Regions from separate parts of the Roseibium porphyridii genome, predicted to be linked through region 2. Evidence: predicted binding sites of a transcription regulator. Region 2 holds the regulator's gene; the other holds the start of a gene.

Region 1 (4,731 bases), 620 kb from region 2:
CAAGGCAATCGCCCAAAGCTGGCTGAAGGACAGTCCGTAGAGTTCTGAGTGGAATGGAAACCAGAAGTTCTCCCATCCGCCAAAATAGTTGTGAACTTCTATCTTGGTGCGCGTGACCTGAACGCGCCTGTCCAATGTCGGGCGGGCATCGAACTTTTTCGGATCGTCCTTGATCCAATCCGGGATAGGGCCTGGCGGAAGTTCGGTCTTCACACCGCTTTGTGTAGCGGTCACCCTGATCGTACCGTAGTCCGGCACCGTGAATTCCATCACCTTGCCTGCAATCGCGATCTCATACCCCTGGCCAAGATCAACAAGAGCGTCGGTTCCGTCCACTTTTACCCAGTCCGGCAGATCCTCGTTCTCGTAGGTCGCACGGCGTTCGCCTTCAATGGCGACTTCCATAATGTCGCGGCGCAAAAGCTTGGTAACATGAACCTTATAGGCGACGGAGTCAGTCGCCAGAATGGCGGCCCTTTCGGGCTGGGCTTTGGACAGTAGCTGCGGGACGCCGAACGCAAACCATGTGTACACAAGGTAAAGACAAACGGCGACCGGCACGGCCACGGTAATCCATGCCCTGCGGCGGACTGTCTGAAACACCGTGTTGCGATCAGATACCGGTTCGTTGAACGTTTCGTAAGCCATCTTCAACTTCCTCAGTGCGCCCGGCCTGCGCCGACAAGCTTGCCGCGAAGGTAGGAGGACAGTTGGTCAATCATCATGATTGTGAGAAACAGCAGAACGAAAATGGCTGCTGTCTCGTCACCGGCACCCTGGCCCCAGCCTATTGTCCGGCGCAGCTCCTGGCCGATACCCCCTGCGCCGACGAAACCCAGAATTGCCGACGCGCGCACATTGATTTCAAGTCGCAGCAGGAAATAGCTGAGATAGTTCGGCGCGACTTGCGGCATGACAGCAAACCGGATCCGTTGGAGCCAGCTTGCACCGCAGGCGGACAACCCTTCGATTGGCTTGCGATCAATGTTGTCATTCACTTCCGAGAACAGCTTTCCGAGCGCCCCTGCGGTGTGGAAGGCGACGGCGATCATGGCCGGAACCGGGCTGGAGCCGAGAACGAAAATCAAGAACAGGGCGATGATCAATTCGGGAAAGGCGCGCATCACGTCCATCAGACGGCGAACCACGGGAATGAGCGGTCCCCAACTGTCGACATTGCGGGTAGATGCCATGGCGAGGACCACGGCCATCGCGCCGCCAATCAACGTTGCAACAGCTGCGATGTTGAGTGTTTCCAGCATCGCTGGCACGAATGTCAGGATCAGGGAGAAAAACGCCGGCCCGGACTGCCACGCTTCGGCGACAATTTCACCTGGATAGTCAAAGAACTTGGAAAGACCCTGCAGAAAACCACCGGAATTCATCTCGTTGGACTTTGAATATCCGGAAACAACAACGGCAACGACCAGCAACAATCCGATGAGCGAATAGAGTTGGCGACGTTTGCGCAGCGACAGGATTTCCTGCTCGAGGGCGGCAACGGCCATGACCATGTTCCTTTGAGGGCAACGTGAGAAGACGCGGGCCGTTATCCGGCCCGCGATTTGGTTCTGAAGAACCGATTAGTTTTTGTTTTTCGCCTTGCGAGCTTCGATGATGTTCGCATAGGCCTCATGCGTGATCGGCATAAAACCTTTGGTTTCACCGGCAGCAATGTTGTAGGCGCAGTCAGGATCGATCGAGTTCATGGAAGCGACAAGACCGGTCATCTTGACCTTGACGTCTTCCGGCAGCTTCTTGGACAGAACGATCGGGCCTTCCGGGATCACCGGCGAACGCCAGATTTCCCTCATTTCTGTCATGTCGACCAAACCTGCGTCAGAGGCTTTGCGCAAAGCGCCGGAATTGTAGCCATCTTCCCACTCGCCCAGGCCGTCAGCCCAGGTCACACCGGCGTCAATGTCACCATTGGAAACGGCAACGATGGTTTGCTCGTGACCACCCGTGAAGACGACGTCGCCAAAATACGCGCCCTTCTCCATGGAGTAACCTTCCTGGGGGATCGCGATCGAGGGGATCAGGTAACCGGAGGTGGAATTCGGATCACCAAAACCGAACACCTTGCCTTTCATGTCTTCCAGCGAGTTGATCTCGTTGTCGACGCGTGCGAAGCCGATTGAATAGTAGCCGTAACCGCCGTCGACATTGACTTTGACGAGAACCGGATCAACAGCTTCCGGATCTGTCAGAAAAACCTTGGCGTAGCCCGAAGCGCCCAGCCATGCCATGTCGAGGTTTCCGCCGAGCAGACCTTCGATCACACCGTTATAATCAGCTGGTGCGAACAGCTTGACTGGAACACCAAGCAAATCTGCCGTTTTCTGTTCCAGGCACTCATAAGCACGCAGACGATCCGAGGCGTTTTCTCCGCCAAGGATGCCGATGCGGAATTCGGTGATTTCCTCAGCACCTGCAACAGCGGCGTTCAATGCGATCATGCTGACAGCAGCAAGCGCAACGACTTTGGAAACGATTTTCATTTGGGACACTCCCTGAGAGTTCTCAATCTCGATGACGTTTGAAGGGTGCGCAGACGGTTCAGACCGCCGCTGCCGCCGGGGTCATCGCACCGGCGGATTCTTGTGAGCCGGTCTCGCCGGCATCGATAGCGGTGGAGGTTGCCGCTTCGTTGAAACTTTCATCCGCGCCGTAAATTTCGCGAGCAACAGCCGTTGTCAGCGCTGCCGGCGCGCCATCGAAGACGATGAAGCCGTCGCGCATACCGATGACCCGGTCGCAATAACTTCGTGCGGTATCGAGTGTGTGGAGATTGCAGATGACGATCTTGTTGTCCCGCTCGTGAATTTCACGCAGGGCATCCATGACGATCTTAGCGTTCATCGGATCAAGCGAGGCAATCGGCTCATCCGCAAGGATCATGTGCGGGCTTTGCATGAGAGCACGTGCGATCGCGACACGTTGCTGCTGGCCGCCGGAAAGCTCTTCAGCCCTTTTTGTTGCTTCCTGCGCGATGCCGAGGCGGTCAAGAGCTGCAAGAGCGTCGTTCACATCGTCCGGGCTGAAAACATTAAAGAGGCTTTTGATTGTGCCGTGGCCATTCAACCGGCCCAGCATCACATTGGTCACCACATCCAGACGAGGCACGAGATTGAATTGCTGGAACACCATCGCGCAATCGCGCTGCCATCGGCGCATCATGCCACCCGTCAGGTTTAAGATGTCGCGCCCGTCAAACAGAATTTGCCCTGAGGTTGCCGGGGTCAGGCGATTGATCATGCGAAGCAAGGTCGACTTGCCGGCACCCGAGCGCCCAATGATGCCGACCATTTGCGGCTCATCGATATTAAAGCTGACCTTGTTGACAGCGGTCCGAGACCCGAAGGTCTTGGTAACTTCCTGAAACTGAATCACGCGCCGGCCCTGTTCGTTTTGTCCTGTGGTGCCCGGCGCACAAGAGCCACTGGATCATTACAAAGGGATGACAGCTATTTGACTGAAACGTCAAAAATTTATGACAGATCAATGACATGCATGATCGCGCAACGCTCAATCACACCTGCCAGTCAGAAAACCCGCAGCAAGCTCAAACCCTTCGCGCTTTGATCCACCTTACTGAGAGGGGCTGCCTTTCCGGAGCTCACCATCCGCTCTGAAGGAAATATCCGGTGTCAAACATCAATCCGATTTGGAAAAACCGTCTCCGGAGAAACGAAAAGGGTCATGGCAATGTCATCAAACTGTCACCAAGACCTGTTGCGCAAAGACTAAACCCGGGTTCTCAACCACTTTTGAGCCGATGGAGATCAAATGTCCGCGCCCACTAAAAAACAGTCCCTGAACGAGGCCCCTAACATTCATCCTGAAGCGAGCGTCACAAATTGCGAGCTGGGCATATGGACGGAAGTTGGTGCGCGAACTGAAATGCGCGAAAGCCAAATGGATGACTATTCCTACATCGTTCAAGAAGGAGATGTCGTCTGGACAACTATCGGCAAGTTTTGCTCAATTGCGCGCCGTGTGCGCATCAACCCAGGCAACCATGCAACCTGGCGAGCCTCTCAGCATCACTTCACCTATCGCGCTGCAGCCTATGGACTTGGCGAGGACGATGCCGATTTCTTCGAATGGCGTAAGAGCGACTGGGTCACCGTAGGACATGACGTCTGGATTGGTCACAATGCCACCGTTCTTGCCGGCGTCCGCGTTGGCACCGGTGCCATCATTGCGGCGGGTGCCGTAGTCGCAAAGGACGTGGCACCCTACACGGTGGTAGGCGGCGTTGCCGCAAAGCCGATCAAGCGACGTTTTACAGAGGTACAGGCCGACGCTCTGATGGAAATTGCCTGGTGGGACTGGAGCCATGAAACGCTCAAGCAGCGCTTGCCGGATTTCCGAAAGCTGGCGATCGACGCGTTTATTGAAAAATATCGATAGGTCTCTTCGAAAAAAGCCATATTGAACGCCTCCCCTGCGAGTGCTTTGCTGAACGGTAAACTTTATGGGAGGCACTTGATGGCGACACGAATTGCGACCTGTAGATGCGGGCAATTGCGCGCCGAGTGCGAGGGTCATCCGGTACGTATCTCGGCTTGCCATTGCCTCGAATGTCAGAAGAGAACGGGCAGTGTGTTCGCCGTTCAAGCTCGCTGGCCTGACGACAAGGTGCTGATAAAAGGAAATTTCTCCGAATGGCAGCGGGAATGTGACAGCGAGCATGTAGCGACCTACAGGTTCTGCCCCAAATGCGGC
Region 2 (4,731 bases):
CGCATGCCGACATCAAAGGAAATGCGCGTGCGTGTCGAAGGTTGTTCGAAGATCATGGCCAGAACCTTGCCCGCAAGCGGGCCTTCGCCACGGCGTACGCCATTGCGGCTGGACTTGATCTTGCGACCGGTGTCAAGAATGGCGCGCAACTCGTCGCCGTCAAACTGGGTCAGATCCAGAAAATTCCGGTAGCTTCCGTTCGCGGTCATTCTGCCGCTCCTTCCACCAGTTTCGCTTCAATCGCCTGCGCAGCCACTTCAAGGCGCTCTACGGCAACTGAGATTTCCTCTTCGCTAATTGTGAGCGGCGGCATGATGCGTACGACGTTGTCGCCCGCGGGCACTGCCAGCAAGCCAGCATCACGTGCCGCTCCCACATATTCACCGACAGGCACAACACACCGTATGCCCAACATCAGACCGTTGCCTCGCACCTGGTCCAGCACTTTGGGATGACTGTCCACGAGGCCCGCAAGCTTTTGCTTGAGATGGAGCCCCTTCTGTTGAACATCCTCCAGAAAGCCGTCACCAAGCACGACATCCAGCACAGCATTGCCGACCGACATCGCAAGGGGATTGCCGCCGAAAGTCGTTCCGTGCGTTCCAGGTGCTAGCGCTTCTGCGCAGTCCGCTGTTGCGAGACAGGCCCCCATCGGAAACCCGCCGCCAATGCCTTTGGCAACGGCCATGATGTCCGGCTCAATGCCGCTCCACTCATGCGCAAAAAACTTGCCCGTACGGCCGACGCCGGTCTGGATTTCGTCCAGGATCAGCAAGATACCGTGGTCATCACACAGCTGACGCACAGTACGCAGGAAGTCCGTCGGGATTTCCCGAATACCGCCTTCACCCTGGACGGGTTCAAGCGCGATCGCTGCCGTCTGCGGTCCAAGGACAGCCTTGAGCGCATCCAGATCGTTCGCAGGCACCTGATCGAAACCCGGTGCCTTCGGGCCAAATCCTTCCAGATACTTGGCCTGGCCGCCCGCAGCGATGGTCCCAAGGGTCCGACCATGGAACGCGCCCTCGAAGGTTACGATGTGATAGCGCTCCGGCTGGCCTTTGTCGAAGTGGTACCTGCGCGCGCACTTGATGGCAGCTTCCATCGCTTCGGCGCCGGAATTCACAAAAAGCACCTTGTCGGCAAATGAGGCATCGCAAAGGCGCTGCGCAAGGCGCTCGCCTTCAGGTATCTGATGCAGGTTGGATACATGCCAGAGTTTGGCAGCCTGCTCTTGCAACGCGGATACGAGGTGCGGATGGCTATGCCCTACGGAATTGACGGCAATACCGGAACCGCAATCGAGGAATCGTCGGCCGTCTTTCGCAACAAGCCAGACACCTTCCCCATGATCAAACGACAGGTTCGATCTTGCGTAGTTACCGAATAATGCAGTCTCGGACATAACCTCTTTTGTCTCCTTAAGAACGCCTGCACGAAAGCAACGCTCGCGCCCGGCATGGGCAACGATGTCAAAGTTACTGTGTCAGGCCAAAATGCAACATGCCGCCCCGAAGAGGCGGCACGCTGCGGCTTTCTTATACACCCGCGGCCCCGAGGCCTGTCAATGGAAATGGCGCGTTTCCGCTACCTGCAGCGTCTGAGCCCAGATTCAGCAAAAGTCTCAAGGGCCTCGCCATACTTGGGGAAAAGTCGCTTCATCCCCAACTGGTTTCCGGCGAATGGTTGCCTGACAAATTAACGTTATTGTAACCTCTTGATATTCAAACACGAGATCTCGTGGGGCTAATCATTCTTAGGCACTAGATATGCCATAGTGGGCGTGCCTGCGCATGCCTAGCACGAGGTTAATGGCCGGCAAAACGGTCAAATGAAAAGGTGCGGCAATGAGTTGGACAGACGAACGGGTTGAGCTTCTCAAAAAGCTTTGGAGCGATGGCTTGAGTGCAAGCCAGATTGCGGGTGAGCTGGGTGGCGTAACCCGGAACGCCGTTATCGGCAAAGTACATCGGCTTGGACTGTCAGGTCGCGCAAAGTCCTCATCGTCCAGCAGCAAGCCTCGCCGTCCACGCACCAACGCGCCAGCAACCGGGACTTCCGCACCAAAGAAACCAACGCCGCAGCCGCAGACCATCGGTGCAACAGCCCTGAAGGCGGACATCGCACCGACACCTATCGTCGAGGCAGAGCCAGACCTTGAGCCAATCGCTGAGCTGGTGCCAATTTCAGAGCGCGCGTCGATCCTGACCCTGACCGAACGGACATGCAAATGGCCGATTGGCGATCCTGCGACTGACGATTTTTACTTTTGCGGACGTCAGTCCGACGCCGGTGTTCCCTATTGCGCGCACCACTGCAAGATCGCTTATCAGCCGGTTGCAGATCGTCGCCGCGATCGCAAAGTGATCGCCCGCGCGGGATAGCGATCAAACAGCATCGAAAACGAAAAGCCCGCCAGATTGGCGGGCTTTTTGTTGTGATTTTGCGCTTGATGGTCCGTCACTTCGTCACGCAACCACCGAAAACTGATCGTTGAACGCATATCCGGCACCACGGACGGTTCGGATGGGGTCCCTGGCTTTGCCCCTGTTCAGCGCCTTGCGAAGGCGACCGACGTGAACATCGACGGTACGTTCGTCGACATAGACGTCATGCCCCCAAACACCATCAAGCAATTGCTCACGTGAGAAGACCCGTCCGGGTGATGTCATTAGAAATTCCAGCAGCCGGAATTCAGTGGGTCCAAGATGGACTTCTTTTGCATTCCTGCGAACTCTGTGTGTTTCACGATCCAGCTCGATATCTCCGGACCGCAGCATTGTGGACACCACTTCAGGACTTGCCCGGCGCAGGATTGCGCGAACCCGCGCCATCAATTCAGGTACGGAAAACGGCTTCACGACGTAGTCGTCCGCGCCTGTCGACAGTCCTCTGATGCGCTCGGCCTCTTCACCGCGTGCCGTCAGCATGATGACAGGCAGTCGCTCGGTGTCTTCCCTGGCCCTCAGGCGACGGCAAAGCTCGATCCCAGACAGACCCGGAAGCATCCAATCAAGCAGCAAAAGGTCCGGTACGCTTTCCCGCAGCCGAATTTCAGCCTCGTCGCCACGAATACACGATTCAACGGTGTATCCTTCCGCTTCCAGATTGTATCTCAACAGAAGACTAAGCGGTTCTTCGTCTTCAACGATGAGCACCTTCGGCATACATCTCGCTCCATATCATGCAGCAGGCACAGGCGCGCCGGCCGGATCGTTCGTTCGAAATTTCGCTCGGCTGTTAGGAAACGCTGGTGGTCTCGTCCAGCTTGGTCCGTTCCTCCGGAAGCCGCTCACCGGTCACCATGTAAAAGACGTTTTCCGCAATATTGGTCGCGTGATCACCGATGCGCTCAATGTTCTTTGCGCAGAACAGGAGATGGACACACTGCGTGATGACCCTTGGATCTTCCATCATGTAGGTCAGAAGCTCGCGGAACAGCGACGTGTAGATCGCGTCCACTTCCGCATCGGCTTCCTGCACGCGTTTCGCTGCTTCCGGATCCTTGCGTGTATAAGCGTCCAGGACCTGCTTCAGCTGGCTCAGCGCAAGCTCGGTCATGTGCTCGACACCAATCGCAAGCTTTTTAGACCCAAGGCTGTTGTCGATCGCAATAGCGCGTTTGGCAACGTTCTTGGCCAGGTCTCCAACACGTTCCAGATCATTGGCGATACGTGTGGCAGCCGTAATTTCCCGCAGATCCTGCCCCATGGGCTGACGGCGCGCGATCATTTCGATCAGCTTTGCTTCCACTTCCTGATGCAACGTATCAAGCCGTTCATCCTGGGCGATGGTGGTTTTGGCCAGATCCAGGTCCCGTGACACCAGTGCAGAAACGGCATCGGCAAAAGCCTTTTCAGCCAAACCGCCCATTTCGGCGACCTTGCCGGCCATTTCCGTTAGTTCTTCGTCATAGGCAGAGACTGTATGCTCAGACATACTTTGTCCTCTTTAGTAATCTCGAAAGAATTTCTTAGCCAAAGCGGCCAGTGATGTAATCTTGAGTACGCTTGTCTTTCGGGTTTGTGAAGATGTCCTGTGTCGGCCCCTCTTCAACCAGAATGCCAAGGTGGAAGAATGCCGTGCGCTGGGACACACGCGCTGCCTGCTGCATGGAGTGCGTCACAATCACGATCGTATAGTTCTCGCGTAATTCGTCGATCAGCTCTTCCACCTTCGCGGTCGCAATCGGATCCAAAGCCGAACACGGCTCGTCCATGAGGATCACTTCAGGACTGACGGCAATCGCGCGGGCAATACAGAGGCGCTGCTGCTGACCGCCGGACATGCCGGTTCCGGGCTCATCCAGCCGGTTCTTCACCTCTTCCCAGAGACCTGCCTTTTGCAGGCTGGAAGAGACGATATCATCAAGCTCTGACTTGTTTTTTGCCAGACCATGAATGCGCGGACCGTAGGCGATGTTGTCATAAATTGACTTCGGAAACGGGTTCGGTTTCTGGAACACCATGCCAACCTTGGCGCGCAACTGCACCGGATCGACCTTGGGATCGTAGATGTCTTCGCCGTCAATCTTGATCGAGCCTTCGACACGGCAAATGTCGATGGTGTCATTCATGCGATTGATGGTTCGCAGAAACGTCGACTTGCCACAACCAGATGGTCCGATAAAGGCTGTCACTGAACGCGGCTGGATTTCAATATCCACGTCCTTAATGGCCTGGTTGTCGCCGTAATAGACCTGAACCTTGTTTGCAGAGATTTTGCTGTCGG

The links. The regulator PhoB, encoded in region 2, activates phosphate uptake and scavenging genes when phosphate is short. The targets are predictions, from matches to a motif close to TGTCATNNANCTGTCAT.
Region 1: the regulator PhoB is predicted to act here: its motif matches at 3,494-3,510, upstream of phnC (phosphonate ABC transporter ATP-binding protein).

What each region holds. Positions count from the first base shown of each region.
Region 1 is NZ_CP120863.1:4,105,911-4,110,641, forward strand. It holds gene phnE (phosphonate ABC transporter, permease protein PhnE) at 1-648, opposite strand, end outside; gene phnE (phosphonate ABC transporter, permease protein PhnE) at 660-1,508, opposite strand; gene phnD (phosphonate ABC transporter substrate-binding protein) at 1,584-2,501, opposite strand; gene phnC (phosphonate ABC transporter ATP-binding protein) at 2,560-3,393, opposite strand; gene K1718_RS19000 (DapH/DapD/GlmU-related protein) at 3,790-4,416, shown strand; gene K1718_RS19005 (GFA family protein) at 4,495-4,731, shown strand, end outside.
Region 2 is NZ_CP120863.1:4,729,577-4,734,307, forward strand. It holds gene argF (ornithine carbamoyltransferase) at 1-209, opposite strand, end outside; gene K1718_RS21725 (aspartate aminotransferase family protein) at 206-1,405, opposite strand; gene K1718_RS21730 (GcrA family cell cycle regulator) at 1,848-2,384, shown strand; gene phoB (phosphate regulon transcriptional regulator PhoB) at 2,469-3,167, opposite strand; gene phoU (phosphate signaling complex protein PhoU) at 3,241-3,939, opposite strand; gene pstB (phosphate ABC transporter ATP-binding protein PstB) at 3,974-4,731, opposite strand, start outside.